4 regions of the Paenibacillus sp. FSL E2-0178 genome follow, and region 2 is predicted to be linked to each of the others. Evidence: riboswitches for the same ligand, from Rfam matches in the RefSeq annotation. Region 2 holds a riboswitch; each other region holds the start of a gene.

Region 1 (7,444 bases), 180 kb from region 2:
TGTTGGCGTTGGTGTCGGTGCTGCCGTTGGTGTCGGTGTTGGTGCCGCCGTTGGCGTTGGTGTCGGTGCTGCCGTTGGCGTTGGTGTTGGTGCCGCCGTCGGCGTTGGTGTCGGTGCTGCCGTTGGCGTTGGTGTTGGCGCCGCTGTTGGCGTTGGTGTCGGTGCAGCCGTTGGCGTTGGTGTCGGTGCCGCTGTTGGCGTTGGTGTCGGTGCAGCCGTCGGCGTTGGTGTTGGTGCCGCTGTTGGCGTTGGTGTCGGTGCTGCCGTTGGCGTTGGTGTTGGTGCCGCTGTTGGCGTTGGTGTCGGTGCAGCCGTTGGCGTTGGTGTTGGTGCTGCCGTTGGCGTTGGCGTTGGTGTCGGTGCCGCTGTTGGCGTTGGTGTCGGTGCAGCCGTCGGCGTTGGTGTTGGTGCCGCCGTTGGCGTTGGTGTCGGTGCAGCCGTCGGCGTTGGTGTTGGTGCCGCCGTTGGCGTTGGTGTCGGCGCTGCCGTTGGTGTCGGTGTTGGTGCAGCTGTTGGCGTTGGTGTCGGCGCTGCCGTTGGTGTCGGTGTTGGTGCAGCTGTTGGCGTTGGTGTCGGTGCTGCCGTTGGTGTCGGTGTTGGTGCAGCTGTTGGCGTTGGTGTCGGTACCGCTGTTGGCGTTGGTGTCGGTGCAGCTGTTTGCGTTGGTGTCGGTGCTGCCGTTGGCGTTGGTGTCGGTGCCGCCGTTGGCGTTGGTGTCGGTTTCACTGTCGGCGTTGGTTTCACCGTCGGCGTTGGTTTCACTGTTGGTGTCGGTTTCACTGTTGGTGTCGGTTTCACTGTCGGCGTTGGTTTCACTGTCGGCGTTGGTTTCACTGTTGGTGTCGGTTTCACTGTCGGTGTTGGCTTCACTGTCGGTGTTGGCTTCACTGTCGGTGTCGGCTTCACTGTCGGTGTTGGCGTCGGAGTGCACTTAGGTGTCGGCGTTGGCTTCACTGTCGGCGTCGGCTTTACCGTTGGTGTCGGCGTCGGCGTCGGCTTCACTGTCGGTGTCGGCTTTACCGTTGGTGTTGGTGTCGGCTTCACTGTCGGTGTTGGCGTCGGAGTGCACTTAGGTGTTGGCGTTGGTTTTACCGTCGGTGTCGGTTTCACCGTTGCTGTCGGTGTTGGTGTTGCGGTTGGTTTTACCGTCGGTGTCGGTTTTACCGTTGCTGTCGGTGTTGGTGTCAGTGTTGGAGTTGGTTTCACCGTCGCCGTCGGCGTTGGCGTTGCAGTCGGTTTCACTGTTGGTGTCGGGCTTGGTGTTGCGGTTGGTGTTGGCGATGGGCTGGGTGTTGGTGTTGCGGTCGGCGTCGGACTTGGCGGCGGTCCATCTCCCTCGTATGTTCCAAGGTGCATTTCTACTCCGCCGCTAAAAGACTTGGCAATTAGCGTTCCGTAAAGCTCTGCACCGGAATAATTGACATCCGCCTTAGGCGCCAGTATCGTTCCCAAGAAGGTCGTATACGCAATATTCACCTTGGTCGCTTCGTAGAAATTGAACAACACTTGACTTGCTCTACCGTTATTCATTGCGAAACTTGGTACATTGACCGTAGCTCCACTTATGTTAATAATTAACGTGGCATTCTGGGCAATGTTGAATTGAATATTGTTTGTATTCGCCAGCGTTGCCGCATCCAGATGAACTACGTTGAAAAGATCCGGCGCACTTATTGTAAGTGTTCCATAATTATTACCAACTTCTTTCGTAGCGGACAATGCCCCGTATGCTGCAGAACGCGAGATCAGATACTGCTTCTCAGCCGGGAAATCAATCGGGCTTCCCTGCTTCTTCGCGCCTATAATGTTCACACTAGGCTCATTGGCTTCAATGGTGTCCCCATACACAACGTTTCCGTAGATTTCTCCGCTGCCCGAATGTTTAAACTTCTTGCCGGCAACGAGTACGTCGGTGGCTGAAGAATTCCTGTAGGCCCTGGCTACCCCGTAACCTCCAGAGAGAGTAATATTCCCCCCCGCTGCAAGACGGCCTTCAATTTGATCATTGCCTTGCGTGAAATCGTCAAAGATAAAAGCATTAAAATTCCCGGCAATCCCCAAGACCGGCGTTGGATTGTAAGGCACACCAGATGTTGCCCTCACCTCCGTCCCCCAAGTAAAGGCGCTACTTACGGTCAGTACGCCCGCCAGAATAAAGGCGGCCGCTTTTCGCATTTTTCTTCTCAATAATCTACACCTCCTATTCAACTATTCTATGAAATCGCCGCAAAACTATAACAAAAAAAAGGCCGCCACGAAGGGTTAGCTTCACGGCGGCCGGACGACCATAGCCCGGACTTAAGGGGCATCAGATTCCTGACTTTGCGTCCCGCTCTTTCGAAACGGTTTGCGTTTGTACATGATTGATATGAAATTGGAAAAGCTTATGTAATACCCAACTGAAATCTGTGATATTTGTTACTTTAGAACTAACTTCAGTTTAGATGCCTAATGGCATATTGTCAATATATTTCCAATTCATTTCACAGCTATTTTTTTGATAAAAAAATATTGATAAACCCTTTATATATAAGGGTTTATACAAGATGAGAATATAACTTTCTGACGAAAAAAGTCGATAATCCCGCTAATTCGCCGCAGTATTTTTTCCTTTTCACATAGCTATTTCTTACAATTTTAAATATTAAAATTTAGTATTTTAGTCCTATTCCTTCCCCCTTCCCCCAACTCATCTCCGCTTAAGCAAAGCTCACCATGGTAAACGTGAAGAAACGGGCGCTATCCCCTTTAAGGATACCGCCCGTTTTCCGTTCATACCGGAGAGCTCTTTTATAGTAAGGGCTCTATGATATTCATATATTTTCACAAAAACTGGCGCCTAAGCAAACCCTGGCAGCAGTCTTTAATCGACAGTTCTAGGGAGTTTGCGTAGAGGGCTGAAAATCTGCACACGCAGGAATCCATTTTTAGAGCAGCTGAATCCAGCCAATCATTGACACCCAGAGCGGAACGCTAAGGAATAACCCGAATAATAAACCGCGGCGGAGATTTCCTTCATGACTCATTGCCATTCTCCTTTTAAACTGATTTATTTTTAATCTTTATTATTTCAATTTTAATATAAAATAATTTTTCCTATTTTATTGTGAATTATGTCACATTAATAGCCCTCTTTTTTAAATACTATTGATTTTTTTTGAACTTCGGGTTAAATTACGAATATACGTTCTCATCAAAGGGGGTGAGATTGATGCACAGAGCTGAGAGCCAGGACAATATGCTGGTGAAATCGTATATCTTGCTGCCGCTCATTTTATCCGCCTTTGAACGCGATGCTTCCATCCTATCCGCAGAGCTGCGCACACCCGCTCCTTACCTGGAGGTTGTCCGGACAGCGGCGGGCGCAGCCATAGCCGACCTGCGGAATGTCCGCACCGAGATGAGAGCCCGTGGTCTGAAGGTCTATGCACAGCAGCAGCTGGAAGTTGGCATTGAAGCCAAATTTGTCTGCAGGGGTTACCATGAACGGATGCTGCTGCTGGATGATGTCATTACCGCCCAGTCTACTATCCGCATGCGCAGATATCTGGGTCTTGGCACTCCGGATTCAACCGCCTTGAGATGAACAGCATTCTGGCGATGTTAATTCTCAGCGTTTCTCCCCTCATAAAAAAGAGGCCCGCCATGATCGGCAAGACCTCAGGGTACCATATTACACCGGGGGATGTTTGGTAACCCCAATATACATCCCTTACCTGAAAATAAGCTGATACCCAGATAAAGATTACATTAAAATCGTCCAATACCCAAGCGTGCCGCAGATAACCACAGCCGCTACGGGATACAGGATCTTCCGGCTTACCTGATCCTTAAACACAATAAACAAACAAAGCATACAAAGCCATGCGATAAGAAGGCTGCCCATCTCTTATGCATACGCTCCTTCCCGGCAATTCTGCCCTGGCTCCCGCAACATACCGCCGCAGAGTCCGCTTTCCTTATATATAAGAAGATTACCCGCTGAATATCCCTATCATACCCGCTGACAGCTGATCTGCATGAAATTTTTATTTATTTGGCCACAAACGGATTCACCACTCCTGCTCAAGAACGGGATATTCCCAGAAACCTAAGCGCCCTTTGGCAGGTATAGGATGAGCCAGCGCAACTACCCCTTCCAGCTTCCAGGCATACCGGCCTTCTGCATAATCACCGAACACATATTCATTCCCGCCCGGCCAGCTCTGCTGCGCCTGCTGAGGCGTAACCCCACAGCAACCGGCCAGCCGGCTGGTCGCAAGGATTACTCCGGAGGGCAGATTATCCGCGGTGTAGCCGTGCCGGGCAAGCACTGATTGATACGGCTCCGTCTTGCATATGGCCTTATCTACCTGCATACCGGCATGGATGGCTAAATCCCCCCGGTAAGACGTCGGCCAGGAACGGGTCTCGATCTGTTTTTCACCCAGCGCAATTAAGGTGGCCCAAGGCTGGCGAATCGTCAGACACTTCATACAAGGCTTGCCTCCATTCCAGAAAACACATAATGTCCAGTTTACACGCAGCTTCCCAGTTGTTCAAAAACTGTATGAGCAGCTTCATCGACCGGTATGTAGGCCTCAATTCTTGGATATAGATGATGGCCCGCGGAAATATGAATTTGCTTGTACCGGATAGGAACCAACTTATCTGAGGCACCCATTCTGGCTAAGATCATTTTGTGCTGACCATATTCGTTACCTGTGTTGTCAGGCCGCTTATTCCAGTACTTATTGAAATCACTGTATTGCCGGAGTCTTTCGAGGCTATGCGTATACCATGGCTCCTGTCTGGAGCCGGTGTGTAATTTTTGGTAAGCATGTATACCCTCCACTGCATGAGATTCCCATAATTCAAAGGATGCGGCATTGAAGGTTGAGCGGGAACGCACAGGATAATCAGCATTGAAATGAAGATCGGCCATATTCAAGCCCTTATAGAAAGCAGGGGAAGCAGGCAGCTCAAATAACCGGCTAAACCGTTCATTCACCGCCTTGATATTTAACATGTGGTTCACAATCATTGCCGGCAGCGGCAGGCTGCTCAGGATCTGCCTCACTTCTTCCAGCGCCTGCTCCATAGCTGCGCCTTCAAGCGCCGGATAGACCGGGAGATAACCGGCAGCCAGCAGCAGAGCATTCCGTTCAACGGCTGTACACTCCAGATATTCAGCAATACAGATAATCATCCGGCGATCCGGCATGCGGTGTGAGCGTCCCATTAATAGGTTTTTATACGTAGGGCAAGCCATATCGTTAAGCTCCTGCTGAGTAAACCGTTTCAACAACGGATGGGGTTGATTAGCATAATCCAGTTGACGTGTTACGCGAAGGTTCTCAATTTCAGCTATCAGGCCCTTCAATGTTTCTTCCTGAACGTTCCGGTCCTTACGTATAGTCATCAGGCTCACCGCCTTTATCCATAATGAGGTGTAGTTCTACTCTTGGTACAAGCCAATTCCTACAGTATACTCCACTATGAAAACAGGGCGCAATTTCCATTACGCATCTAATTATATTTATGGAGGAGATTCTATGAATCGTGCAATTGTTACAGACTCACCGGCTGAGGGATATTTGACCGTCAAGGAAGTCGCCGCACCGAAGGCCCAGCCCGGGGAGGCAATCGTTAGAGTGCATGCCTTCTCCCTTAACCGGGGTGAAGTTGTTGATGCAAGGAAGGAGGCTGAGGGATTCCGGCCGGGCTGGGATTTTGCCGGAACTGTTGTCCAGCAAGCCCGGAACGGCACCGGGCCCAGAGAAGGAAGCCGTGTCACCGGACTTCTTCCGATGGGGGCATGGGCAGAGCGGGTAGCAGCCCCCGCTTCGTTCTTGGCAGAGATACCGGATAACGTAACCTTCGCCCAAGCCGCCATTTTGCCTGTAGCAGGCCTGTCCGCACTTTACACCCTTAGAAAGGGCGGGATGCTGCTCGGCAAGAAAATATTGATCACCGGCTCCACTGGAGGCGTGGGAATCATGGCTCATCAGTTAGCCGCACAGTCCGGGGCATTTACAGTAGGTGTAGCAAGAACAAAGGAAAAAGCCCAGGTTGCCCGGGAAGCCGGCGCTAATGAGGTTGTGGTTGGAGAAGCTGCGATATCTCAGGCAATTCCTTTTGGGCCTTATCATCTAATCGTGGATTCGGTGGGCGGTGATACACTGGCTGCTTTGATGCCTCAGCTGGAACCGGGAGGGACCCTAGTCTCGATGGGACATTCAGCCTCTCCTTACTCCACACTTGATGTCAGAGGCTTAGGCGGCAGAACCTTGTACAGCTTCTTTCTTGGAGAAGAAGTTAGCCGTTACTCCGTAGCCGACGATCTCAAACTGCTGGCCGGCCTCCTCTCAACAGGCCAATTAATACCCCTCATTGAAGTGGAAGCGTCATGGGAGAAGATAGCGGAGGTATCCGAGGCGCTGCTGGAACGCAGATATTCCGGTAAGGCCGTGCTGTTGATCGATTAATTCTGATATAAAAAGCGCCTGTAAAGCACGCACGACAGATATGGCAGACCCGTGTCACCACAAAAGAGGTTAAATTGGTCATAATATTCTCAATCTCTTAAATGGAGGATTAGGCAACAATCTCAATGAATCAGGCTACCCCCCATTGTATTGAAGGAGGATAATAAACATGCAGAACTAAATAAATAAAGAAAGGATGAATATAATGGAAGATAGCATTAACCCCTCCCATCCTTTTATTGGGATGTGGGTAACCGCAGATGGTTATATAAGGCATGAATTGCTGCCTAACGGCCGCTATGATGAAGCACGCGGAAGCAGAAAAAGCGCTTATCAAGGAAGTTATTCTATTACAGGTGATCACATTGAATATGTAGATGATACCGGCTTCACCGCCGATGGTGATTTTCGCGATTCGGTGCTCTATCACGGAGGCATGGTCTTGTATCGGGAGTAAACCAAGTTTCCACATAACAGGAATAACAAAAACACCGCATTCTCAGGAGAATAGGCGGTGTTTTTGTGTGATGCAACTATATCGTTTCCCGGAACCGATGTACATCCCGAATAGGCGGCTGGCCGAACAAGCGGGCATACTCACGATTGAACTGCGTGGCGCTCTCATAGCCAACCTGATAAGCGACACTTGTCGCATCGCTCGTTGTCGCCAGGAGAATTTTCCGAGCTTCTGTCAGCCGCAGGCGTTTCTGATACTGGAGGGGGGTCATTGCCGTCACTTCTTTGAAACAGGCAAAAAAAGATGATTTGCTCATTCCGGCTGCTTGCGCGAGCTTCTCCACCCGCATGGGTTCCGCATAGTGGAGATTCATCCCTTCAATCACGTGGGCAATTTGATGGGCACGGCTGCCCAAGAGAGCGAACTGCCGTATAGAGTCCCCTTGCTCAGTCTGCAGCATACGGTAAAGAATCTCGCGCACTGCATAAGGAGCCAGCACCGGTAGATCATCCGGCGTATC
Region 2 (7,444 bases):
TTCGCTCGCCGCTACTGACGGAATCACTATTGTTTTCTCTTCCTCAGGGTACTTAGATGTTTCAGTTCCCCTGGTCTGCCTCTGCATTTCCTATGTATTCAGAAATGAGTAACTGCGAATTACCACAGCTGGGTTTCCCCATTCGGACACCCCCGGATCAAAGCTTGCTTACAGCTCCCCGAGGCAGTTTCGTTGTTCGCCACGTCCTTCGTCGGCTCCTGGCGCCTAGGCATCCTCCGTGTGCTCTTATTAGCTTAACCGTCACTCCGGTGTTTCGCTTGCTTGCTCCTCTTGTTTTGAATGCCGCTCATGGATTGCTCCATTCACCAACACATTCAAAGCCAAAGGTCGCTGCACAATCGAAAACCTTCGTTCTGCACTAATAACTATTTCAACTTGCTTTCACAAGTTTCAGCTAAAAGATGTTCTAAAACGCAAATTCGTTTCGGTATTCAGTTTTCAAGGATCAAGGTAAAGATGAGAGCTTAAACTCTCAAAACTGACCAACGAGTGAGTAACAGGCCTAAACCTGAGTTTTGGAAGTAATACTTCCGATTTGAATGTTTCCGTTGCAGGAAACGATTCTCCATAGAAAGGAGGTGATCCAGCCGCACCTTCCGATACGGCTACCTTGTTACGACTTCACCCCAATCATCTACCCCACCTTCGGCGGCTGGCTCCCTTGCGGGTTACCCCACCGACTTCGGGTGTTGTAAACTCTCGTGGTGTGACGGGCGGTGTGTACAAGACCCGGGAACGTATTCACCGCGGCATGCTGATCCGCGATTACTAGCAATTCCGACTTCATGCAGGCGAGTTGCAGCCTGCAATCCGAACTGAGACCGGCTTTGCTGGGATTGGCTCCACCTCGCGGTTTCGCTTCCCGTTGTACCGGCCATTGTAGTACGTGTGTAGCCCAGGTCATAAGGGGCATGATGATTTGACGTCATCCCCACCTTCCTCCGGTTTGTCACCGGCAGTCACTCTAGAGTGCCCAGCTTAACCTGCTGGCAACTAAAGTCAAGGGTTGCGCTCGTTGCGGGACTTAACCCAACATCTCACGACACGAGCTGACGACAACCATGCACCACCTGTCTCCGATGCTCCGAAGAGGGGCACTATCTCTAATGCTTTCATCGGGATGTCAAGACCTGGTAAGGTTCTTCGCGTTGCTTCGAATTAAACCACATACTCCACTGCTTGTGCGGGTCCCCGTCAATTCCTTTGAGTTTCAGTCTTGCGACCGTACTCCCCAGGCGGAGTGCTTACTGTGTTAACTTCGGCACCAAGGGTATCGAAACCCCTAACACCTAGCACTCATCGTTTACGGCGTGGACTACCAGGGTATCTAATCCTGTTTGCTCCCCACGCTTTCGCGCCTCAGCGTCAGTTACAGCCCAGAAAGTCGCCTTCGCCACTGGTGTTCCTCCACATATCTACGCATTTCACCGCTACACGTGGAATTCCACTTTCCTCTTCTGTACTCAAGTCACCCAGTTTCCAGTGCGACCCCAGGTTGAGCCCAAGGTTTAAACACCAGACTTAAATGACCGCCTGCGCGCGCTTTACGCCCAATAATTCCGGACAACGCTTGCCCCCTACGTATTACCGCGGCTGCTGGCACGTAGTTAGCCGGGGCTTTCTTCTCAGGTACCGTCACTCCGGTAGCAGTTACTCTACCGGACGTTCTTCCCTGGCAACAGAGCTTTACGATCCGAAAACCTTCATCACTCACGCGGCATTGCTCCGTCAGGCTTTCGCCCATTGCGGAAGATTCCCTACTGCTGCCTCCCGTAGGAGTCTGGGCCGTGTCTCAGTCCCAGTGTGGCCGTTCACCCTCTCAGGTCGGCTACGCATCGTCGCCTTGGTGAGCCGTTACCCCACCAACTAGCTAATGCGCCGCAGGCCCATCCCCAAGTGGCAGATTGCTCCGCCTTTCATTCTCTCTTCAGGAGAGGAAAGAAATTATCCGGTATTAGCTACCGTTTCCGGTAGTTATCCCAGTCTTGAGGGCAGGTTGCCTACGTGTTACTCACCCGTCCGCCGCTAAGTAAGAATGGAAGCAAGCTTCCATTCTTACTCCGCTCGACTTGCATGTATTAGGCATGCCGCCAGCGTTCGTCCTGAGCCAGGATCAAACTCTCCAAATTGGTTTTAGAAAGAGCGATTGCTCATTTTGAAACATCTGACGAGAATTTACATTCTCTATTTTGGAAGTCACTTTCGTGATTTCCGATACTCACTCGTTGTTCAGTTTTCAAAGATCAAGCTCGTTGTCAGCGGCGCTTACCGCGTCACCAGCAACTCTTATAATATATCACGTTCATTCGAGTAATGCAAGCTTTATTTTAAAATCACTTATTTAAGTCATTTCTTATTAAGTTTGCCGCTCCAACAACGCTTATTTATAATACCCTATCTCTCTACCAAAAAGCAACCTTTTCCAAAATAAAAATAACCCGCTTAATTAATACGCGGGTTATCCTCAATGAAACTATGAATGCATCTGTGCTCTTAGTAGAACTTAGCTGCAGTATATTTACTTGCCACTTTAACCAGATCTGCTGTTTTGCTGTTCTTGGCAAGTCCAGCATCAACTGTAGTATCAATAGTTACCCATTTGCCATTAAGGAACACTTCATTCCAAGCGTGGTAAGACGTCACATAACTTGTGTTACCCATAACCAGTTTGGTAGGAATGCCTTCACTGCGAAGCATAGTAGCGAACAAGGAAGCGTAATCGTAGCAGATCCCCTTCTTGGTAGCCAGGGTACTGTCGTTGTTAGGGATGTAATCTGTAGTTACACTGGAAGCCAGGGAATAATCATATTTCACATTGGTTACGATATAATTATAGATAGCCTTCACTTTGTCTTCATCTGATGTCAAACCTTGTGTAAGCTGTGTTGCTTTCAGAACTGCTTTATCGGAAGAACTCCATTTAACATTCTGTACGGAGCTCAGATATACGGCGTTGGCGTTGCTCAGGCTAAGATCTACCGTCTCGGAAGAGATTACTTTGTATTTGTTGCCGGTAGTGTTCTCAAGTACGGAAACCTTGTATGAACCGTTACCTTGTTGAAGCGGGAATGTTTCAGTTGGTTTGGAAGTGTATAAGTTGTAGGTGTAGCTGTTATTATCTTTGGTGATCATCAGCTTAATCTTCTTATCCTTAGGAACATTATAAGAAACTCCGATAACACCCTGATCAAGTTGACCTATGTTCAACCAGCTTGCATCTGCATTAGCAGCTTGAGCTGTACCTGTCTGCACCGACGTAACCACTACGAATAGTGTAACCAACATTAAATAGAACTTCTTCATTGGATAAAACCCCTTTCGGTAGCTGGCTGCCATCCTTACGGGAAGGCCCTTTAGCTTTGCGTCCCTACCTTTCGATAGGTTTGCCGTTATCGTATAAGCTTTATCTGTCCTTGCTTCTACCATAAAATGCTAGATTCACAATAAGAACAAACAAAAAAAGCCTCTTCATTCGGTAGCTGGCTGCCATCCTTACGGGAAGGCCCTCTAGCTTTGCGTCCCTACCTTTCGATAGGTTTGCCGTTTATCGTGTATTAGCTTTGTATAGTTATATCTTACCATATCTATTTCTATTATCAAGACCTAAATCACTAGATTTCCGCGAAAACAAATAAAAATTTTAAGTATTTTAAGTTTTTCCGTCATTATTCTACAAACATCACGATAACTTTGCGTGAATGATAAGTCTATGCGTTGGATTCACCAGCGGATCACAAGTAATGAGTGTTAGAATCTTGTCATCCTTATTCCCTTTCAATACGGATACATCGGTTGGTTCCACAATAGTCACATCATAAACTACATAATTGTACGCCTGCTTGCCGGTTGTAACGGAAATAGTGTCCCCGACTCCGACTTCATTCAATCTGTTGAACAGCCTTCCCGTAGTTCTTGATCTATGCGCTGCAATTGCAGCATTGCCAGCAGAGCCAAGCGGAGCCGTCTCCTTCATATGCGCAGCAGCATGCTTCATATTCGCCTTGGTGGCGCCTTCGAGCACAGGCAGCTTCAGATCTATTTTGTCGATTTCGATGATTGCCATCACCTTGCCTCCGACTTCAATCTCAGGCGCAGCAGAGGGTTCTGGCTCTTCCGCAGCCGACTCATCCGCCAGCAGCTGGGTTACTTCCGCGTAAGGCTTACTTAGATCAGCACTGGCCGGAGCTGAGGCAGACGGAACGATTTCACTGTAGGCCTGTTCAGCCTCTTCCAGCAGCTTTTGCTGCTGACGGTCATTGTACCATTCGCTTCCTTTGGGATAGAGCATAATCAGTACCCCGGCAAGTATAATCAAATAGGATAATTTCCGCATGACAATCGCCTCCGTAATATAGAATAGATGTTACCCTCCCGGAAAAAATTAAGAAGCAATGCTTCTTAATTTTCAGAATACCCATTTCCGGCTTCCGAAGAAATTAATGATCACCGTAACAAATGTGACCAGCACTTTGGCGATCAGCACTTGAATACCAAGGGAATCGGTCAATATATGAATCAGCAGCACCGATATACCCAGCACCACCAGGTTCAGCACGATAAACCTGACCAGCTGCATACGGTCGAAGCCCTCTTTATTGCCTCTGTCCCGGTCGCGGAAGGTCACCTTTTTATTCCAGAAGAAGCTGTTGGCCGTACCGGCGCTATAGGAAATAATCTGCGCAGGGGTGTTGATCATCCCAAGGGAATGCAGCAGTGTGAATACAGCAAAGTCAATCAGTGTATTCAGCAGGCCTACCGCATTGAATTTCAGGAACTGGATGAACCCCGCACTCCATCTCTTATCTGGCATAATCGCTTTCCTTCCGCGTGTCTTCTATTTCCGCATCCGGATAGCCTTTGGTCTCACGTACAATATAGAGCGGTCTGTCCTTCGACTCATCATAGATCCGTCCGATATACTCACCAATTACCCCCAGCAGCATCAGCACAATCCCGTTGAAGAGCAGATTCACGCCGACTATAGATGCCCATCCGGGTACAGTCCAGGAGGTAAAGACCTTTTGGAACAATACCAGGAACAGATAGATGAAGCTGGAAAAGGACAGAAAGAATCCGATATAGGATGCGATTTTGAGCGGTTTGTGGGAAAAGGAGGTGATGCCGTCGAGCGCAAACCGGATCATTTTTTTGAGCGGATATTTCGTTTCCCCGGCAAAGCGCTCCTCCCGCACATATTCTACCATGGTCTGCCGGAAGCCTACCCAGCTCACCAGACCCCGTACGTACCGGTTCTTCTCCTTCAGACCGCGCAGCACATCACAGACTTTACGGTCGATCAGCCGGAAGTCACCGGTATCGGTAGGGATTTCAACACTGGTCATACTGCTGAGCAGACGGTAAAAGATCTTAGCGGTGACTTTCTTGAAGAAAGTCTCCCCGTGACGCTTCAACCGCTTGGCATACACGACTTCGTAGCCCTCTTTCCACTTCGCAATCATCTGCAGAATTACCTCAGGAGGATCCTGGAGGTCTGCGTCAATCACCACGACTGCCTGGCCTTCGGCATAATCCATACCAGCCGTAATCGCCACCTGGTGGCCGAAATTACGGGAGAAGTCGATCAGCTTGACATGCTCATCCCGGCTGCTGATCTCGCGCATGATCTCCGCCGTGCGGTCCCGGCTGCCGTCATTGACGAAAACCAGTTCATAGGAATCGCCGCAACCATCCATTACTTTTTTGAGCCGCTCATAGGTTACCTGAATGACTTCCTCCTCATTGAACATGGGGACAATTACACTGTATCTGGCTTTCACCTTAGTTCCTCCTATAAGTTTCTACGAGATCCCCCGCAATAAAACTGTCTTCTGAAACATGTGCCTTCTTAAATAGTGCCCCTAGAATACCCAGGAAGGGAACCAGCGCAGTACAGTATTGATATAACTGCTGTTAACCTGCATTCCGGATAACACCGGATAGAACATTACAAACAGGATGGCTGCAGCAGCCACATAGGCATACCGCAGGTATTTGGCGTCGCCGAATCTGCTGTCAAGCAGCTTCAGGACATAGACAACCGACAGAATCATAAATGGCACCATCGCAAAATAATGGTACAGGAACGTCTCACGCGGCACAAGCATCCACGGAACATACTGTGAGAAGAACCCGATCCAGATCATGTACAGATTCTTGTCCCTGCGTTTCACGGTAAGCCACACGGCTGCCAGCATAGCGAAGATTCCTGTCCACCAGATGAGGGGATTCCCCATGGTCACGATACTGCTGGCCTTGCCTTCCGGCAATCCTTCACCGCCGCTGAAGAACCATACCGGACGTTTCATGAACGGCCACTCCCACCAGGAGGAGGCGAACGGATGCGTTGCTACAAGCTGGCTGTGATAGTTGTACATATTTTTCTGGGCATCAATCAATCCCTTAATGGTGAAGCCTTCCGCCGAAGCAGAGAGCGCCGGGACAAAGGACAGACTATAGATGATAACCGGGATCGCAATGAAGAATATGATGCAGCTGGCCAAAGTGATGATGGTGTTCTTCCAGAAGGATTGGTCCGCTGTCCGGCAGGCAGCTTTGAGCTCCTGACCGGTCAGCTTGCCTTCAGCCAGCAGACGGCCTGCGGCCTTATACTCCCTATACCGCTCAAACAGCGCCAGCGCCAGCATCACCGCAAGTCCTGCTCCACCGTAGAGAACAATCCACTTGGAGGCCACTCCAATTCCGAAGAACAGTCCGGACCAGAAAAGCGGAACCAGCGTTGTGCGCAGCGGCATACGGTAGAAGTTCATCGTATAATACCGCTGCATGAAATAGAACATCAGCATAATGAAGAATACGCCGTATACATCAATCGTCGAAATGCGCGTCTGGGTGAAATGCATGAAGTCCAGGGCGAACAGTCCGGCTGCTAATGCAGCATAGGTAGTCTTCCGGAACAGCCGCATCGCCATGATATAGATCAGCGGCAGCATTGCAATGCCGAACAGGGTGCCGATGATACGCCAGCCAAACGGATTGACGCCAAACAGCTCCATGCCGGCACCGATCAGCAGCTTGCCAAGCGGCGGGTGCGTATTCTCATAAGGAACAATATCATGATAATGTTCATAAGCCGTCCGTGCATGATAGATTTCATCAAAATACGTACTGTTCATGAAATTCGAGTTTTCCGGGATCATCGACTGCTCATCGAACAGATTGGCCGGCGTCCCTCTTTTGGAGGCCGCAGCGGCATCCGGTGTAACACCGGCAATTGGCAGAGGCGTCTTCGGTGCCTCCTGGCCATAGAACGCCACTTCGTTCAGGGTGAAGCCCGGAGAGGTGACTGTCAGCTTGACGTATCTTGCCGATACGTTCAGCGGCTGGCTTTTCCATATGAAGACATTGCCGACATCCTCGCTCACATCAAGCGGGCTGCTCCAATTATCCGGAGTCTGGCTGAACT
Region 3 (7,444 bases), 3.7 Mb from region 2:
GCGCATTTTTGGACAGATCATAATAGAAGTTCCCTACATATTTATACTGGTCCCAGAAGGTGGTATGAATGATCAGCTTCCCGGTGCCAGCACCTGCACCTTCACTGCGCATCAGCGGAATAGCATAATAGTTAGTCATGAGCTGCGCCCTGACTCCGGCATTGAACATATGGTCCCAGTGAGCAGCCGGGAGCTCCCAGAAGGGCTTGTTCTCAATCGGAAGATTATTGCCTCCCCAGACATTATTGACCAGAATATCAAGCTTGCCCTGCTCCGCGGCAATCTGCCGGATCACTGCTTCCGTCTCCGCGTCATTGGTGTGGTCACAGCGGATATACGATCCTTCTCCGCCGAAGCTGTGAATCTCACCGAGTACACCGGCAAGTGTCCGTTCGCCCCCTTCCTGCATTGAACCGGCGTTTCTACCCGTAAAATACACATACGCACCTGCGCGGGCCAGCTCCAGGGCGATGCCTCTGCCCGCTCCCCTGCTCCCGCCTGTAACTAATGCAACTTTCCCCTGCAACTCTGTCATTATATCCGCTCCTCTCAGCTTTCATCAGATGATCATGAAGTTATCTTTTATTAATATTAACTTTTATATATGACATCAACTGACATATATATATGATAAACTTAAAATATGTTCTGCTTAAGCATTTCATTATAACCAGGAGGCCATCATCCATGAGAGCAGACCGACTATTATCCATTCTGCTGCTGCTGCAAAGCCGCGGTAAAATAAGCTCCCGCGAGCTGGCACAAACGCTGGAGGTTTCCGAACGGACCATCTTCCGGGATATGGAGTCACTGAGCATCTCCGGCATTCCCGTGCTGGCAGAACGCGGCCGTGAGGGAGGCTGGAGGCTGGCCGAGGGTTACCGGACCTCCCTGACAGGTATGAACCCCAAAGAGATTGGTGCGCTGCTGCTGCCCGCAGACCCGGCAATTCTGCAGGCGCTGGGGATTCAGGAGGAGTTCTCTTCCGCTGTCCGTAAGCTGCAGGCCGCTGGTGCAAGACAGCCCGCTACCGCCTTCAGCCTTCTTAATGAGCGTATTCATATTGATGGTGCGGGCTGGCATCCGTCGGGCGAAACCTATCCCAGTCTCACTGCATTACAGGAGGCTATATGGGAGGACCGTAAAGTGAAAATCAGTTACATGCGCGGGGAGGAGAGATCAGAGCGGCTGATTTCACCCTTTGGACTCGTAGCCAAACGTGGTGTCTGGTACACCGTGGCCGAAACAGGCGGTGAAATGCGGACCTACCGGGTATCCAGAATAAGTAGTGCTGAAGTCACGGATGAATATTTTAGCAGACCTCAGGATTTCAATCTGGCACATTACTGGGAAGCTTCTACCATGGCATTCAAATCTGCATTGCCCCGCTATCCTGCCCAGCTGCTCGTGAAGGACACTATAATGAAGGATCTTAAACAAGAACGTTATGTTTCCGTACTATACCAGGAGCATTCACCTTCACCCGGCTGGCACTCCGTCGAAGCCGAATTCAATACGCCGGAGTCTGCCTGCCGGATCATTTTATCCCTAAGCCCGGGCATTAGAGTTACCGCTCCGGCAGAGCTTGCAGACAATGTTGCGGCCACTCTGCGGGAAGCGGCTGCATTATATGAAGACAATGTGTAAACATACTCTTTTGGAGCAGCCCGGAAAGAAGTTTTATGTCAGTTCTTACAATAGACCGATTACGCATTAACCCCCTATAATATTACAATACACAATATTTAATTCTAGGGGGAACTATAGTCTATGGACTGGATGAACAAGCTGCCGTTAAAACAAAGAATCGTTGCCGGATGTTACCTGGTTGCCGCTTTATTCGCTGTCCCTGTGTTAATTACGCTCATTGCAATGGGAAAGGTGATTATCGGTATTATTCTGATTGCGGTATTGGCCGCACTGACCTACCCGCTTGCGCGCTTCATTGAGAGAACGCTTACATCTTCATTTGAGGATATCTCCAATGTGACGCATACTATCGCCAAAGGCGACTTCACCAGCCGTGCAGACGAGAACGGATCAATGGGCGACATCAGCCGCTCCTTCAACACTATGATCGATAAATTGAAGAAGATCCTGACCGACGTTTCACAGCTTACCCGCCAGGTTATGGATGCCAGCCGGGGGATTGAGGACAAGAACCAGAACCTGAAGATCGTAATGGCACAGGTAGCCTCCTCCTCCAACGAACTTGCCTTGGGTGCGAATGAAATCTCGGTGGATATTGCTGACATGACGGAATCGATCAAAGATATCGAAACCAAAGTCTCCAATTATACGAACTCTACCAAGGAAATGAACAAACGCTCCACCCATACACTGGAGCTGGTTGAAAAGGGACGCCAGTCCGTAGACACTCAAGCCGAAGGCATGCGGAAGAATATCCAGGCTACACAAAAAGTAGCAGATACGATCGAAGCGCTCTCACAGAATGCCCGCGGCATTACCATGATCACCAAGACCATCACGGAAATTGCCGAACAAACCAATCTTTTGTCGCTTAACGCCTCCATTGAAGCTGCACGCGCAGGTGAGCACGGACGCGGTTTCGCAGTTGTAGCGCAGGAGGTCCGCAAGCTTGCCGAAGAATCAACCGCCTCCACCAAGGAAGTATTCGGGCTGGTACGCAGCATCGAAGCCGATATCAAGCAGGCTATCGATAACATCGCTATTAATGAAGAGGTTGTTCAGGTGCAGAACGAGATGATAACGGAGACCGCACATATTTTCGCGCAGATCGTACATAGTGTGCAATACATAACCGAGCAGATCTCCTCCTTCTCCGCTGAGAGTGATCTGATGCTGGAGAGTGCGCTCAAGATCTCCGGGGCAATCGAGAATATCTCGGCCATTACCCAGGAGACGGCAGCAGGTACCGAGGAGGTGTCCGCGGCAATGAACGAACAAATTCATGCCCTGCAGTCCGTAGCGGAAGAGACCGAGAAAATGACACAATCTGTCTTCCAGCTGCAAAAAACAATCCATATTTTCAAATTCTAGCAGCAGCCCAAAGAGACCCTTTCCGCAGAGCAGTCTGCGGGAACGGTCTCTTTTTGGCATGAAAAAAGCAGATTGTAATGTAATATTCACAAAGTGTTAAAATAGTGCATAACCCTAAAATAACGCCTTTGCACTTCTTTACTGCTAATTCTTTATTACTAATAAACTAACATTATTTTAAATTTTAATCACCTATTTCTTAAGACCTATTTAAGGGTTCTTCCAGCCTATAATTCTAATACATCTGCATAGTTTTATGAGGTTCCCATGATGTTATGAGGCTTATGGCTTATGCAGATTAAATTCCGCTCTTTTTCTGCATTTGCATTATAAGACTTTGGTCTTCCAGACGCATCCATTTTCAAAAGTTTGAATATCTAATATTTCATCTCCTATTACATCTGAATATTCGCCAAATTTCGCGTTTTGCTGCAAAAGGCTTATTGACAAAAGGCGAGCGAGGAATATATTGTAAAGGAAAATTATCCTTCGCTGTATTGATAACAACATATGAGGCAAAATTCACCGAAAGGGAATGACGCAAAGCCATGGATCTACAGTCTCACTTATCCGGTGAGATCATGACAGCCAGGTTGCTGAAAAACTATGAACGTCCGGGAATCCGCGTTCAGTAATGGTGATTCGTGCAACAGGCCTGTGCTCCTATTTCGAGTACAGGTTTTCTATTGCTAGCATACAATCAAAAAACAACTTGTGGGGTGGATGTTCTGAAGACAGTTGCAGATTATATGGCGGAAGCATTACGCGATCTTGGGGTAACACATTCTTTTGGTATTATTGGCAAGTCCATTTGTCCTATAGCTCTCAAACTTGTTGACTATGGCATTGAGTTTATTCCCGGCCGGCATGAGTCCAGCTCTGGCTTCGCAGCAGGCGGCTATGCACTGAAAACAGGCAGTCTCGGGGTTGCCTTCGGCACTTCCGGTCCCGGCGGAACGAATCTGTTAACCGCAGCAGCACACGCCAAAGCCAACAATCTCCCGGTGCTCTTCATTACCGGTCATCAGTCCATTAAAGAGCTGGGGATTCCCCAGTGTCAGGATTCCACATCCTACCTTGCCGATTTGGCAGACATGTTCAGACCGGCCACTCTTTTCAGCAAGCTGGTTGAACGCGGCGACCATTTCAGTACGATTTTCAATCATGCCCTGTCTATCGCCCTTGGTGACAAGAAAGGACCTGTTCATTTATGTATTCCGTTTGATGTTCAGACCGAGCGCCTTGAAGAATGCCGGATTGTCCTTCCGCAGCGGGAAAGGCTCGTCAGCTACGCCAACTACGAACGGGTCATTTCAGCGATCAATGCTTCCAGCAGACCTCTGATCATTGCCGGTAAAGGAGTCAACCGCTCCGGTGCGCACAAGGAACTGGTTCAATTGGCCGAGACCTTCAACATACCTGTAGTAACCTCCCCCGGCGGTAAAGGAGCCATTGCTGCGGATCACCCGCTCTATCACGGTCCTGTGGGCGTTGGCGGATGTACGCATGGGGATGAGATGTTGAACAACAGTGATCTGTTTATCGTGCTTGGTTCGCGTCTGAGCGATATGACCATATGCAATCTTAAGAAGGAGAATCATCCGGATCAGCTGATCCAGTTTGATGTTGATCCAACCTTTGTCGGTAAAATACTGACTTCCGATACCATTTCCGTCGGCGGCGATTTGCGTGACAACCTGGAGCTGTATCTCGGCAAGATTGATCCGTCCACCATAACCAGACGTGAAATAGAAATCTCCAATCACTATACTGAAGAGCTGCCTGTGCTGTCCAAGCTCTCGCTGGCTTCGGTAATGAGCACGATGAGCGATTTGATTCCATACAACAGCAGCGTGTTTGTTGATGACGGCAGCCACGGCTTCAATGCGGTCAAATGGTTCAACGTGAAGAAACCGGGGAGCTTTATATTTGATGCCTATTTCGCCTGCATGGGGAATTCAATCGGCATGGCCATCGGTGCCAAGGCTGCTGCGCCGGAAGAGACGGTCTTCTGCATTACCGGTGACGGCTGTTTCATGATGCTCGGAACTGAAATTAACACAGCAGTTTGCAAGAATATCCCGGTTATTTTCATCGTTGTGAACAATATGCAGCTGGATATGGCGCTTAAGGGTATGGAAAAAACAACCGGACGTATTGATGGAACCATCTTTGAAGTCCCCATGGATGCAGTGAAGTTTGCTGAGTCCCTGGGAGCCACCGGCTTCCGCGCAGAGACGCAAGAGGAGTTTGCCTCTGCAATCAGCCAAGCAGTTGAACTTAACCGCGTAGCTGTTATTGAGCTGTTGACTGACCGTGACGAAATGCCTCCTACGGCCCACCGTACACTGGATCTCAACTAGGCTGTATGTTACAGATTTCCTAACTTACTATCAGGAGGCAAACAAGTGAATATGAACGTAGACAGCGGACTGGACCATTTCACCAATCTTTCCGGGGACTATGGGGCCAAAGCCCTAGCTCCTATTAAAGAGCATTTTCCCGAATTAGCCGAGTATATCATGGGCAATGCATACGGTGATATTTTTCAACGGACCACCATCGGTTCAGACTGGAAAGAAATTGCCGTCATCTCTTCTTTGATCACCATGGGACAATTTGAGCAGCTGGGTGTTCACTATGTAATGGCGCTCCGCGTGGGGATGACCGTTGATCAAATCAAAGGTATCCTGCTTCATTTGACACCTTGTATCGGCGCACCCAGAGTGATCTCGGCGTTCAATGTTCTGCTGGAGACGCTGGAAGAAATTCGATAATTAATAACACAATATTACATCATTCGACTTTTGTATTGCGTATTCAAGAAAGTTCTGGTTATAATGAAGGCAAAATATCCCAAAACCAAGTTCACTTTGTCGAATATCGTCGCAGGAACGTAGTTTTTTGGGATATCAACATGATGAATCATCAGGTCACTCTGAATAGTCATGCAATTAAAATTACGGGAGAGATGAACATGGGACAATTTATTTTGAAGACAGACAATGCGAAGAAAGTAATTAACATCGAGCTGGAAGGAACCTTCTCGAACGAGGACGGTCTTAAATCGATACAAGCCTATCAGCAGACCATCAATCCGATCAACCCATCCGAATATGCACTGGATATCGATTGCCGCAAGCTGAATGTAACCGCTCCTGATGTTGTGCCGTTGCTCGAAGGCTGCTTCATCATGTTCAAGGCAGACGGCTTCCAAAAAGTGAGCCTTACCCTTGAGAATAACCCTATTCTCAAAATGCAGCTGGCACGTCTGGGCCGCAAAGCAGGACTCGAAAACCTGGAAATCACGTCCACGGTACAAGCTTAGGTTAACTTATTTTTAAACCATTATTAGCGGTTTGAAACGCAGGATTCGCTCACGAAACTAAGTGTATGCTTACGGGCTACCCAAACTTTTAGGAGGTTTACTATGGCAGGGATTCGCATTAAGGACATTGTTATCTATCATCCAAGCAAAAGCATCGGCAATGACTTCTTCATTCAGCACTTCGATGAGAAGGGAATTGATATCCGTGGCCTGCTGGCTGCTCTTGGCCGTGAAAACCGCTACAGTATCGACAGCAAGGATGAGAACTCCCTGACGATGGCTTTTGAAGCCGCAAGCAATGTACTGGACAAGACCGGCCTGACCGGCGCAGACATTGACCTGATCGCTTATGCAAGCCAGACTCCTGAATATATTTTCCCAACGAACTCATTGATGATTCACCGCCTGATTAATGGTGCATCGCATACGATCTGTATCGACAGTAATGCCAACTGCGCAGGAATGACCGCTTCGGTTGAACAGGTCAGCCGTCAAATGATGGCGAACCCAAGAATCCGCCGTGCACTTGTCATTGGTTCTGACTACGTTGCCCCGCATGCGGACAAGAATGACCCGGTATATTACGCCAACTTCGGTGATGCAGCTGCCGCGCTCATTCTGGAGCGTGACGAGAATTCGGTAGGCTTCATTGATTCGATCTATCAGACCGATACCTGCGTCTACGGCAACTCGCTGTTCCCGGCGGAAGGTTTAGCCAATCTCGGACGTACGGGTGTGGCTGCCGGAGAATTCAATGTGAAGTTCATCCCGTTCGATGATTCCATCTGTGTGGATGCTGCTTCAGAATCAATTAACACCCTGCTCAGCAATAACGGAATCGCACCTGAATCCATCAAGGCCGCCTGCTTCTCGCAGTTGTCACTTCCGAATATCAAGGCCGTTGCCGGCAAAACCGGAATTGACGCTGATGCAGCCGTCTACATCGGGGATGAATTCGGCTACACCTCCACCAGCAGCCCGTTTATCGCCCTGCACAAAGCAGTGACTACCGGACAGCTGGAACGCGGAGACAAGGTCCTGTTCTGGACAGTAGGCGCCGGCTGGCAGAATGTCGCTTTTGTAATGGAGTATTAA
Region 4 (7,444 bases), 480 kb from region 2:
GGGGCAAAAGTGCTCCTGATTTCACCGGATGCGGGCTAAACGAGGAAATGAGGGGCAAAAGTGCCCTTGATTTCACCGGATGCGGGCTAAACGAGGGAATGAGGGGCAAAAGTGCCCTTGATTTCACCGGATGCGGGCTAAACGAGGGAATGAGGGGCATTAGTGCTCTTGATTCCACTAAATGTGGGCTAAACGAGGAAATGAGGGGCAAAAGTGCCCTTGATTCCACCGGACGCGGGCTAAACGAGGGAATGAGGGGCATTAGTGCTCTTGATTTCATCGCCGCGTAAGTGAACGTAAAACCTTGGAACAAGAGTGTTAGGTTTCCCCTTCGCTGCTACAGCGAGCGGAAATCCCTTGGAACAAGATGCACTTAATCCCTTAAATCTCTCACCGCCGCTTAGTTGAGCGGCGCCGCCTTGGAACAAGCGTGAAATGGCTTTGCCGCCGCAAAAGCAGGCGGGGCAGCCACAGGCTATATTGCCGTAACAACCGGCGGCAGCAGTTAATTCAATTGCCGCTCAACTAAGCGGCAATAGCCGGATCTTTAGCCGGGAGCTTCGCCTGCGGGCGAAGCGAATAAGCCAGCTGTTATGTAATGGAACGGAGAGGAATTTTGGAACTGTAGGAGCGTTAGCGTCCGCCTGAAAGCTTTCCGTAGGAAAGCTAGCTTCGGAAGCATATGCTGTCTCCGGATTTCTACCGCCATAAGCGGTTTAAATCAGGAAATCTGGAGACGGGCAGCGGCCGAAAGTCCAAACATTCCTTGCAGTGACCCTCATAACAGCCCGCCTTTTTGGCTTAAGCAAACGCAGCCAGTTCCCAATAACAATCCGATATTTTCGCGACATCACATAAACTTAGGAGGGTTCACTTATGAAACTAGTACTTCTATCAGGCGGTTCTGGTAAACGGCTCTGGCCTTTGTCCAATGATTCACGTTCGAAGCAATTTCTGAAAGTACTGGAAAGCCCGGCAGGTGAACCGGAATCCATGGTACAGCGGGTATGGAGACAGCTGCAGGAGACAGGGATGGCGGAATCGTCCTACCTGGCCACCGGCCGCAGCCAGGTAGAGATGATTCAGAGCCAGCTGGGCAGCGGGGTGCCGATTATCGTTGAGCCGGAGCGGCGCGATACCTTCCCTGCCATTGCATTGACAGCAGCCTACCTGTATTCGGTCGCCGGTGTTTCACCAAGCGAGACGGTAGCCATCCTGCCCGTCGATCCTTATGTGGAGTCGTCCTTCTTCGAGACTGTACTGCAGCTGGAGAGCACGATGCTGGAGAGCGGTGCCAATCTGGCGCTGATGGGCGTAGTTCCGGAGCATGCCTCCGAGAAATACGGCTATATCATTCCTACCAGCGCCGAAGCTGGAGCGAGCGGTTATTTGCAGGTCAGCCACTTCCAGGAGAAGCCGGACCGGAAGCAGGCCGAGGAGCTGATCAGCCGGAACGCCCTCTGGAACTGCGGCGTGTTCGCTTTCCGTCTAGGTTATCTGCTGGATATTCTGCAGCGCAAAGGACTGCCGCTGAACTATGAGGAACTGCAGAAGCAGTATAAACTGCTGGCTTCCATCAGTTTTGATTATGAAGTGGTGGAAAAAGAAGAGAATATCGTAGTTCAGCCTTACGCCGGATTCTGGAAGGACCTGGGCACCTGGAATACGCTGACCGAAGAAATGACCAGCAATCATGTCGGCAAAGGCTTCGTCACTGCTGATTCCGAAGGCACCTGCCTGATCAACGAGCTGGACATTCCGATCACCGTGATCGGGGCGAAGGATCTGATTATCGCCGCCAGCCCGGACGGAATTCTGGTTACGCACAAGGCGGAGAGCCCGCGCATTAAGGAAGTGCTGAAATCTTTTGAACAAAGACCGATGTACGAAGAACGCCGCTGGGGTCACTACAAGGTAATTGATTATGTGAAATATGCGGAAGGCAATGAGGTGCTGACGAAGCGGATCTTTATTTCTGAAGGTAAAAATATCAGCTATCAGCTGCATCACAAACGCAGTGAAATCTGGACCATTGTCAGCGGTGAAGCCAGCATTGTGCTCAATGAGAAAATGCATAATGTGAAGGCGGGGGATGTCGTACGGATTCCGGAAGGCACCAAGCATGCGATCCTGGCATTGACAGATATGGAATTTATCGAAGTGCAGACCGGCTCTGAGCTGGTGGAGGAAGATAACATCCGAATCACCTTGGATTGGGAAGATATCGCCTTGCAGCAATTCATTTCGTAGGTCTAATTTATCTATATAACCAATTGTTACAAATCCAAAACAGGTATTAAGAACCAATTATTAAGAAAAATTCATTTTTGCTCTTAATTAAAACTAAATAGGGACGATATTTACGGTAAGAGGGATTAATCCTTCCAATACGACAAAGGCAAACCTAATCGAAAGATAGGGACGCAAAGCTATAGGGCCTTCGCAAGAGTGGCAGCCTGGCTACCGAAAGGAAGATGGATTTTGATAACTTACCGTAAGTCTCGTTTGCTGTGCACTGTGCTGTCTCTGGCCCTTTTATTGACTGCAGTACCTCTGGGACTTGGCGGAATGCCTTCATCTGCAGAAGCTGCCTCTAGTTCCAAAGCGCCCGTTAATCCGGAGGCTTCAACCGAAGCAGTCAGATTGCTGGATGATCTGTATTCTATCACTGGAAAAGGCATTATTACCGGCCAACATGACTATCTGGAAAGTCCGGACGAATTCAGCAACAAGCTGAAGGGAACCAGCGGACAATATGCTGCTCTTCACGGCTATGAACTGGGCGTAATCAGCGGGCAATCGGAAAGTACAGCAGCGGCGCAGCGCAGAAATGTTGTGAACAGCGCGATCAACTGGTATAAGGGCGGCGGCATTGTAGCCATGACTTTTCATGAGAATCTGCCAGGTACCGCATACCTCTGGTCCAATGTTCAGAAACCGCTGAGCCAGGCGGAATTCAATAAATATATTACTCCGGGTACAACACAGTACACTGCATTGATTGCAGATCTGGACAAAGTGGCAGTTTCACTTAAAAGCCTGCGGGATGCTGGTGTTCCCGTACTCTGGAGACCTTACCACGAAATGAACGGTGACTGGTTCTGGTGGGGGAAGAAAAATAATTTTGCTGCGCTTTGGAATATTATGTATGACCGTTTCGTGAACGTTCATAAATTAAACAACCTGCTGTGGGTATGGAACCCCAATGCACCCAATGCCTGGTCTGATCCTTATGCGCTGACCTATCCGGGGGCTGACAAGGTGGATGTACTCGCGGCAGATATATATGAGAACGATTATATGAATAAATACCATGACAGCCTGCTCGCTCTTGCGAATGGCAAACCGATTGCCATTGGCGAGAATGGACAAATGCCAAGCACGGCAAAGCTGCAGCTCTCCCAGAAAAATTGGGTATATATGATGAGCTGGGGAAAAATGCTGTATGAAACCAACACCGATGCTACCATCAAAAACTTCATGAGCGACAGCTATACTGTGACCCGGGACGATTATAAAGCAGGCACATTTGCTACGGCGACACCGAAACCAACAGCAACGTCAACGCCGGTACCTACAGCAACGCCAACGCCGGTACCTACAGCAACGCCAACGCCGGTACCAACAGCAACGCCAACGCCGGTACCAACAGCAACGCCAACGCCGGTACCCACAGCAACACCAACGCCGGTACCGACAGCAACACCAACGCCGGTACCGACTGCAACACCAACGCCGGTACCTACAGCAACACCAGCGCCAGTACCGACTGCAATGCCGTTACCGGTACTGACGCCGCCCCCTGCTTCCAATGATTCTGTGACGACCCCCGTCGTTCAGAATGGTCTTCAGGGAGAATACTTCAAGAACATGACGCTTTCGGGTACTCCGGTCCTGGTCCGGAATGATGCGCTGCTGAACTTTAACTGGCGCCAGGCAGCGCCGGATGCCAAGCTCGGAGTGGATAGCTTCTCCATCCGCTGGACGGGTCAGATCAAACCGTCTTTCAGTGAAACCTATCAGATTATCACTACATCCGATGATGGTATCCGCGTCTATATTGACGGCACAGCTGTAATCGACAGCTGGACCAAACAGAGCGGTACCGAGCGTACAGGAAGCATAAACCTGCAAGCAGGCCGGCTGTATGATATCAAAGTAGAGTATTACGAGAATGCCGGCGATGCCAATATCCGTCTGATGTGGCAGAGTCCAAGCCAGGCGAAGGCAACTGTCCCTACAAGCGCGTTATTTGTGAACACGTCTGATTCTTCAGCCAGCAAAGCAGCTTTGGATGCTCCGGCTGTGACTGCAACACCAGTACCAACAGCAACGCCGTTACCAGTATCAACACCAACACCGGTGCCGACAGCGGCACCAACGCCGACAGCGGCACCAACGCCGACAGCGGCACCAACGCCGACAGCAGCACCAACGCCGACAGCGGCACCAACGCCAACAGCGGCACCAACGCCAGCAGAAGCTCCATTACCGGAGAATCTTACGGCCGAGGCTCCTGCGGCGAACGGGCTGATTGCGGAATATTTCAATAATATGACGTTGTCTGGTGCTCCGGCAGTGGTACGTACCGATGCAGTGCTTGACTTCAACTGGCGTCAAGGCACGCCGGATGCCGCAATCGGCATAGATTTCTTCTCTGTACGCTGGAGCGGTAAGCTCAAGCCGCTATACACTGAGACTTATCAGATTTATACCACTTCAGATGACGGCATCCGCGTACGGATCAATGGTGAGCTTGTGATCGACAGCTGGATGAAGCAGAGCGGGACCGAACGCACAGGAAGCATAAGCCTGACAGCCGGTCAGCTATATGATATACAAGTGGAGTACTATGAGAATCAAGGAGATGCCAGAGCACGCCTGATGTGGGAGAGTCCGAGCCAGGTTAAGGCAACGGTTCCTGCGAGCGCACTGTTTCTCCCTTCCGCTTCCTAAGATCATACCCCCGCAGCTGCATTCATTATTGGCGCTGATACTGGTTAAGACGTTACAATTCTAAATCCTATAAAGTCCAATCTTAATGGCCCTGCTTATCAGCAGGGCTACTAAGCTATAGACCATCCGGGTAATTCAATGCAGCCTATTAACAGAGAACTGCATGCCTGCACGCCTAAGGCGGCAGTGAGGCCCGGGGAAAGGAGATTATATTGAACACTTACCGTAAGTACAGGCTATATACAACAATTATTCCAATTATCCTTATCCTTTCTCTTCTGCCATGGGGGGAGGCGCGCAGTCTTCCGGTAGCACGTACCGTCAATACTCCTGCCGCTCCAATCAAACCCGTTAATCCCTCCGCTTCCAAGGAAGCCACCGCACTGTTAAGCTATCTGTCCGATCTCAGCGGCAAAGGTATGATCTCCGGCCAGCATGATTATCTGGAGAGTCCTGATGAATTCAATAATAAGCTTAAAAACGCAAGCGGGCAGTATGCCGTTCTGCACGGCTACGAATTGGGAGCCATTAACAACCAGTCCGAAGAGACCATTGCCGGGCAACGCCAAGCTGTCGTAGACAGTGCTATTAAGTGGTACAAAGGCGGAGGCATTGTGGCGATGACCTTCCATCAGAATCTGCCGGGAACCTCTCCCGAATGGACTAATGTGAAAATGAACCTGAGCCAGGCCAAATTCGACGCCTACGTTACTCCCGGAACACCCCAGTACAAAGCCCTGATTGCAGAGCTGGATGAGGTTGCCGGATATTTGGGTGAGCTGCGGGATGCAGGGGTGCCGGTCTTATGGCGGCCTTATCATGAAATGAACGGCAACTGGTTCTGGTGGGGACAGAAGGATAACTTCGCCAAGCTGTGGGACATTGTGTATGACCGTATGGTGAACACGCATAAGCTGAATAATCTGCTCTGGGTATGGAACCCGAATGCACCGAACGAGTGGGCAGAGCCTTACAGCAATTATTATCCGGGTGCCTCCAAGGTGGATGTACTGGCAGCCGATATTTATAACAATGACTTTAAGCAATCCTATTACGAGAACCTTCTGAAGCTGGCTGACGGCAAACCCATCGGTATCGGGGAGAGCGGAGAGCTTCCAGACCCTGTCATATTGTCTCAAACCCAGAGTAAATGGGTATATACGATGACATGGGGGAAAATGCTGCTCGAGAATAATAATCTCCAGAAAATTCAAAGCTTTATGAGCAATAAGTACACCGTATCACGGGATGATTACAAGCTGGCACTGAATGCTCAGATCAACACACTTACTGCGGTATCGCGCAACGGTCTCAAGGGGCAATATTTCGGCAATGCGGAGCTGTCCGGCAAACCGCTGCTTACCCGGAATGACAGCAGGATTGACTTCAACTGGCATGGGGATTCACCGGCGCCGGGAATCGGCAAGGACTCTTTTTCCGTACGCTGGACCGGTAAGATCAAGCCAGTCTACAGTGAAAAGTATACTTTTACAGCCTCTTCCGATGATGGCATCCGTGTGTGGATCGGCGGCAAGCTGATCATTGACAGCTGGAAGAAGCAAAGCGGTGTCAGCCGGGAGGGAAGTATAACTCTTACAGCCGCAACTGCCTACGATATTAAAGTGGAGTATTATGAGAATCACGGTGACGCAAGCGTCCGTCTGATGTGGCAAAGCCCGCGCCAGAAGCAGGCGGTGATTCCCCAGAACGCGCTGTCTCTTCCTTGAGGAATGAAGCTGGTCATGACGAATGAGGCTCTACGGAAACCGGTACATTACAGCCACCCTGGAAGAAAGTGAGGACAAGGGAATGAGGACTAGACTCAAAACAAAGAGAAATAAACCCATTCATCAACTACTAAAATTTGCAGCTTTGATCATCTTGTTTCTGTTGTCCGTTTCTGTCTTCGGAGAGGATGGGACAAATAGCGGCGAGGTGGAAGTTGACATGTCGGAATTATCTGCGGCCAAGGATGCGGGTCCTGCAGTTCCGGAGGGGACTGTGCTATGGAAGCTTGGCCAGCATGACGGTTCAGCCGCAGAGTTTGCAGCAGCCGGATCAAACGGGGCCAAGGGGGTATTCAGCGTTGCTTCAGCCGCAGCGAAGACGGCGGAGCTTCAGAGTATCCCGTCCGGGCTGCACGGCGCTACCAATCCTGAACTGCGGATTACCTACAAGCTGGATAAGATCCCGGTTAACGGGGTCTTATTTCGTGTCAGCATCCTTGAAGCCTACAAATCTGTACCGCAGATGAGCGTATTCTCCAACCGGCAGCTGTCAGGGATTATTCAGATTGCCGGTGTAGACGGTACGGACAGTAAATATGATTTCCGCAAAACCTATGAGCTGTACATTCCCAAAGAACAGCTCATCAGCGGAACCAACGAGCTGACGCTGCGGGCAGCGCGCGGGATCTATTCCTCGGCTGCGGAGGATAAGTATAACTGGTGGACATGGGATAACCTTAGTCTGGAAGCACTGAAGACTC

The links. Region 2 has a riboswitch for cyclic di-GMP ahead of MHI42_RS17180 (transglutaminase-like domain-containing protein). Riboswitches for the same ligand answer to the same signal wherever they lie in the genome.
Region 1: it holds a riboswitch for cyclic di-GMP, as region 2 does, so the genes downstream of both, MHI42_RS17970 (collagen-binding domain-containing protein) here and MHI42_RS17180 (transglutaminase-like domain-containing protein) in region 2, are expected to answer to the same signal.
Region 3: it holds a riboswitch for cyclic di-GMP, as region 2 does, so the genes downstream of both, MHI42_RS33060 (thiamine pyrophosphate-binding protein) here and MHI42_RS17180 (transglutaminase-like domain-containing protein) in region 2, are expected to answer to the same signal.
Region 4: it holds a riboswitch for cyclic di-GMP, as region 2 does, so the genes downstream of both, MHI42_RS15255 (PA14 domain-containing protein) here and MHI42_RS17180 (transglutaminase-like domain-containing protein) in region 2, are expected to answer to the same signal.

What each region holds. Positions count from the first base shown of each region.
Region 1 is NZ_CP151953.1:4,139,772-4,147,215, forward strand. Features, by position in the region: gene MHI42_RS17970 (collagen-binding domain-containing protein) at 1-2,187, opposite strand, end outside; cyclic di-GMP riboswitch class I at 2,270-2,362, opposite strand; gene MHI42_RS17975 (hypothetical protein) at 3,212-3,586, shown strand; gene MHI42_RS17980 (ASCH domain-containing protein) at 4,053-4,475, opposite strand; gene MHI42_RS17985 (hypothetical protein) at 4,517-5,401, opposite strand; gene MHI42_RS17990 (zinc-binding dehydrogenase) at 5,535-6,467, shown strand; gene MHI42_RS17995 (Atu4866 domain-containing protein) at 6,673-6,924, shown strand; gene MHI42_RS18000 (AraC family transcriptional regulator) at 7,001-7,444, opposite strand, start outside.
Region 2 is NZ_CP151953.1:3,961,299-3,968,742, forward strand. Features, by position in the region: rRNA gene MHI42_RS17170 (23S ribosomal RNA) at 1-260, opposite strand, end outside; rRNA gene MHI42_RS17175 (16S ribosomal RNA) at 593-2,150, opposite strand; gene MHI42_RS17180 (transglutaminase-like domain-containing protein) at 2,515-3,324, opposite strand; cyclic di-GMP riboswitch class I at 3,339-3,419, opposite strand; cyclic di-GMP riboswitch class I at 3,493-3,573, opposite strand; gene MHI42_RS17185 (class D sortase) at 3,701-4,354, opposite strand; gene MHI42_RS17190 (GtrA family protein) at 4,427-4,831, opposite strand; gene MHI42_RS17195 (glycosyltransferase family 2 protein) at 4,821-5,798, opposite strand; gene MHI42_RS17200 (glycosyltransferase family 39 protein) at 5,880-7,444, opposite strand, start outside.
Region 3 is NZ_CP151953.1:7,689,686-7,697,129, reverse strand. Features, by position in the region: gene MHI42_RS33075 (SDR family NAD(P)-dependent oxidoreductase) at 1-535, opposite strand, end outside; gene MHI42_RS33070 (YafY family protein) at 688-1,647, shown strand; gene MHI42_RS33065 (HAMP domain-containing methyl-accepting chemotaxis protein) at 1,771-3,021, shown strand; cyclic di-GMP riboswitch class I at 3,526-3,622, shown strand; gene MHI42_RS33060 (thiamine pyrophosphate-binding protein) at 3,741-5,384, shown strand; gene MHI42_RS33055 (carboxymuconolactone decarboxylase family protein) at 5,436-5,798, shown strand; gene MHI42_RS33050 (hypothetical protein) at 5,999-6,349, shown strand; gene MHI42_RS33045 (3-oxoacyl-[acyl-carrier-protein] synthase III C-terminal domain-containing protein) at 6,452-7,444, shown strand.
Region 4 is NZ_CP151953.1:3,483,885-3,491,328, reverse strand. Features, by position in the region: gene MHI42_RS15265 (hypothetical protein) at 1-290, shown strand, start outside; gene MHI42_RS15260 (sugar phosphate nucleotidyltransferase) at 877-2,250, shown strand; cyclic di-GMP riboswitch class I at 2,388-2,468, shown strand; gene MHI42_RS15255 (PA14 domain-containing protein) at 2,569-4,956, shown strand; gene MHI42_RS15250 (glycosyl hydrolase) at 5,169-6,683, shown strand; gene MHI42_RS15245 (discoidin domain-containing protein) at 6,904-7,444, shown strand, end outside.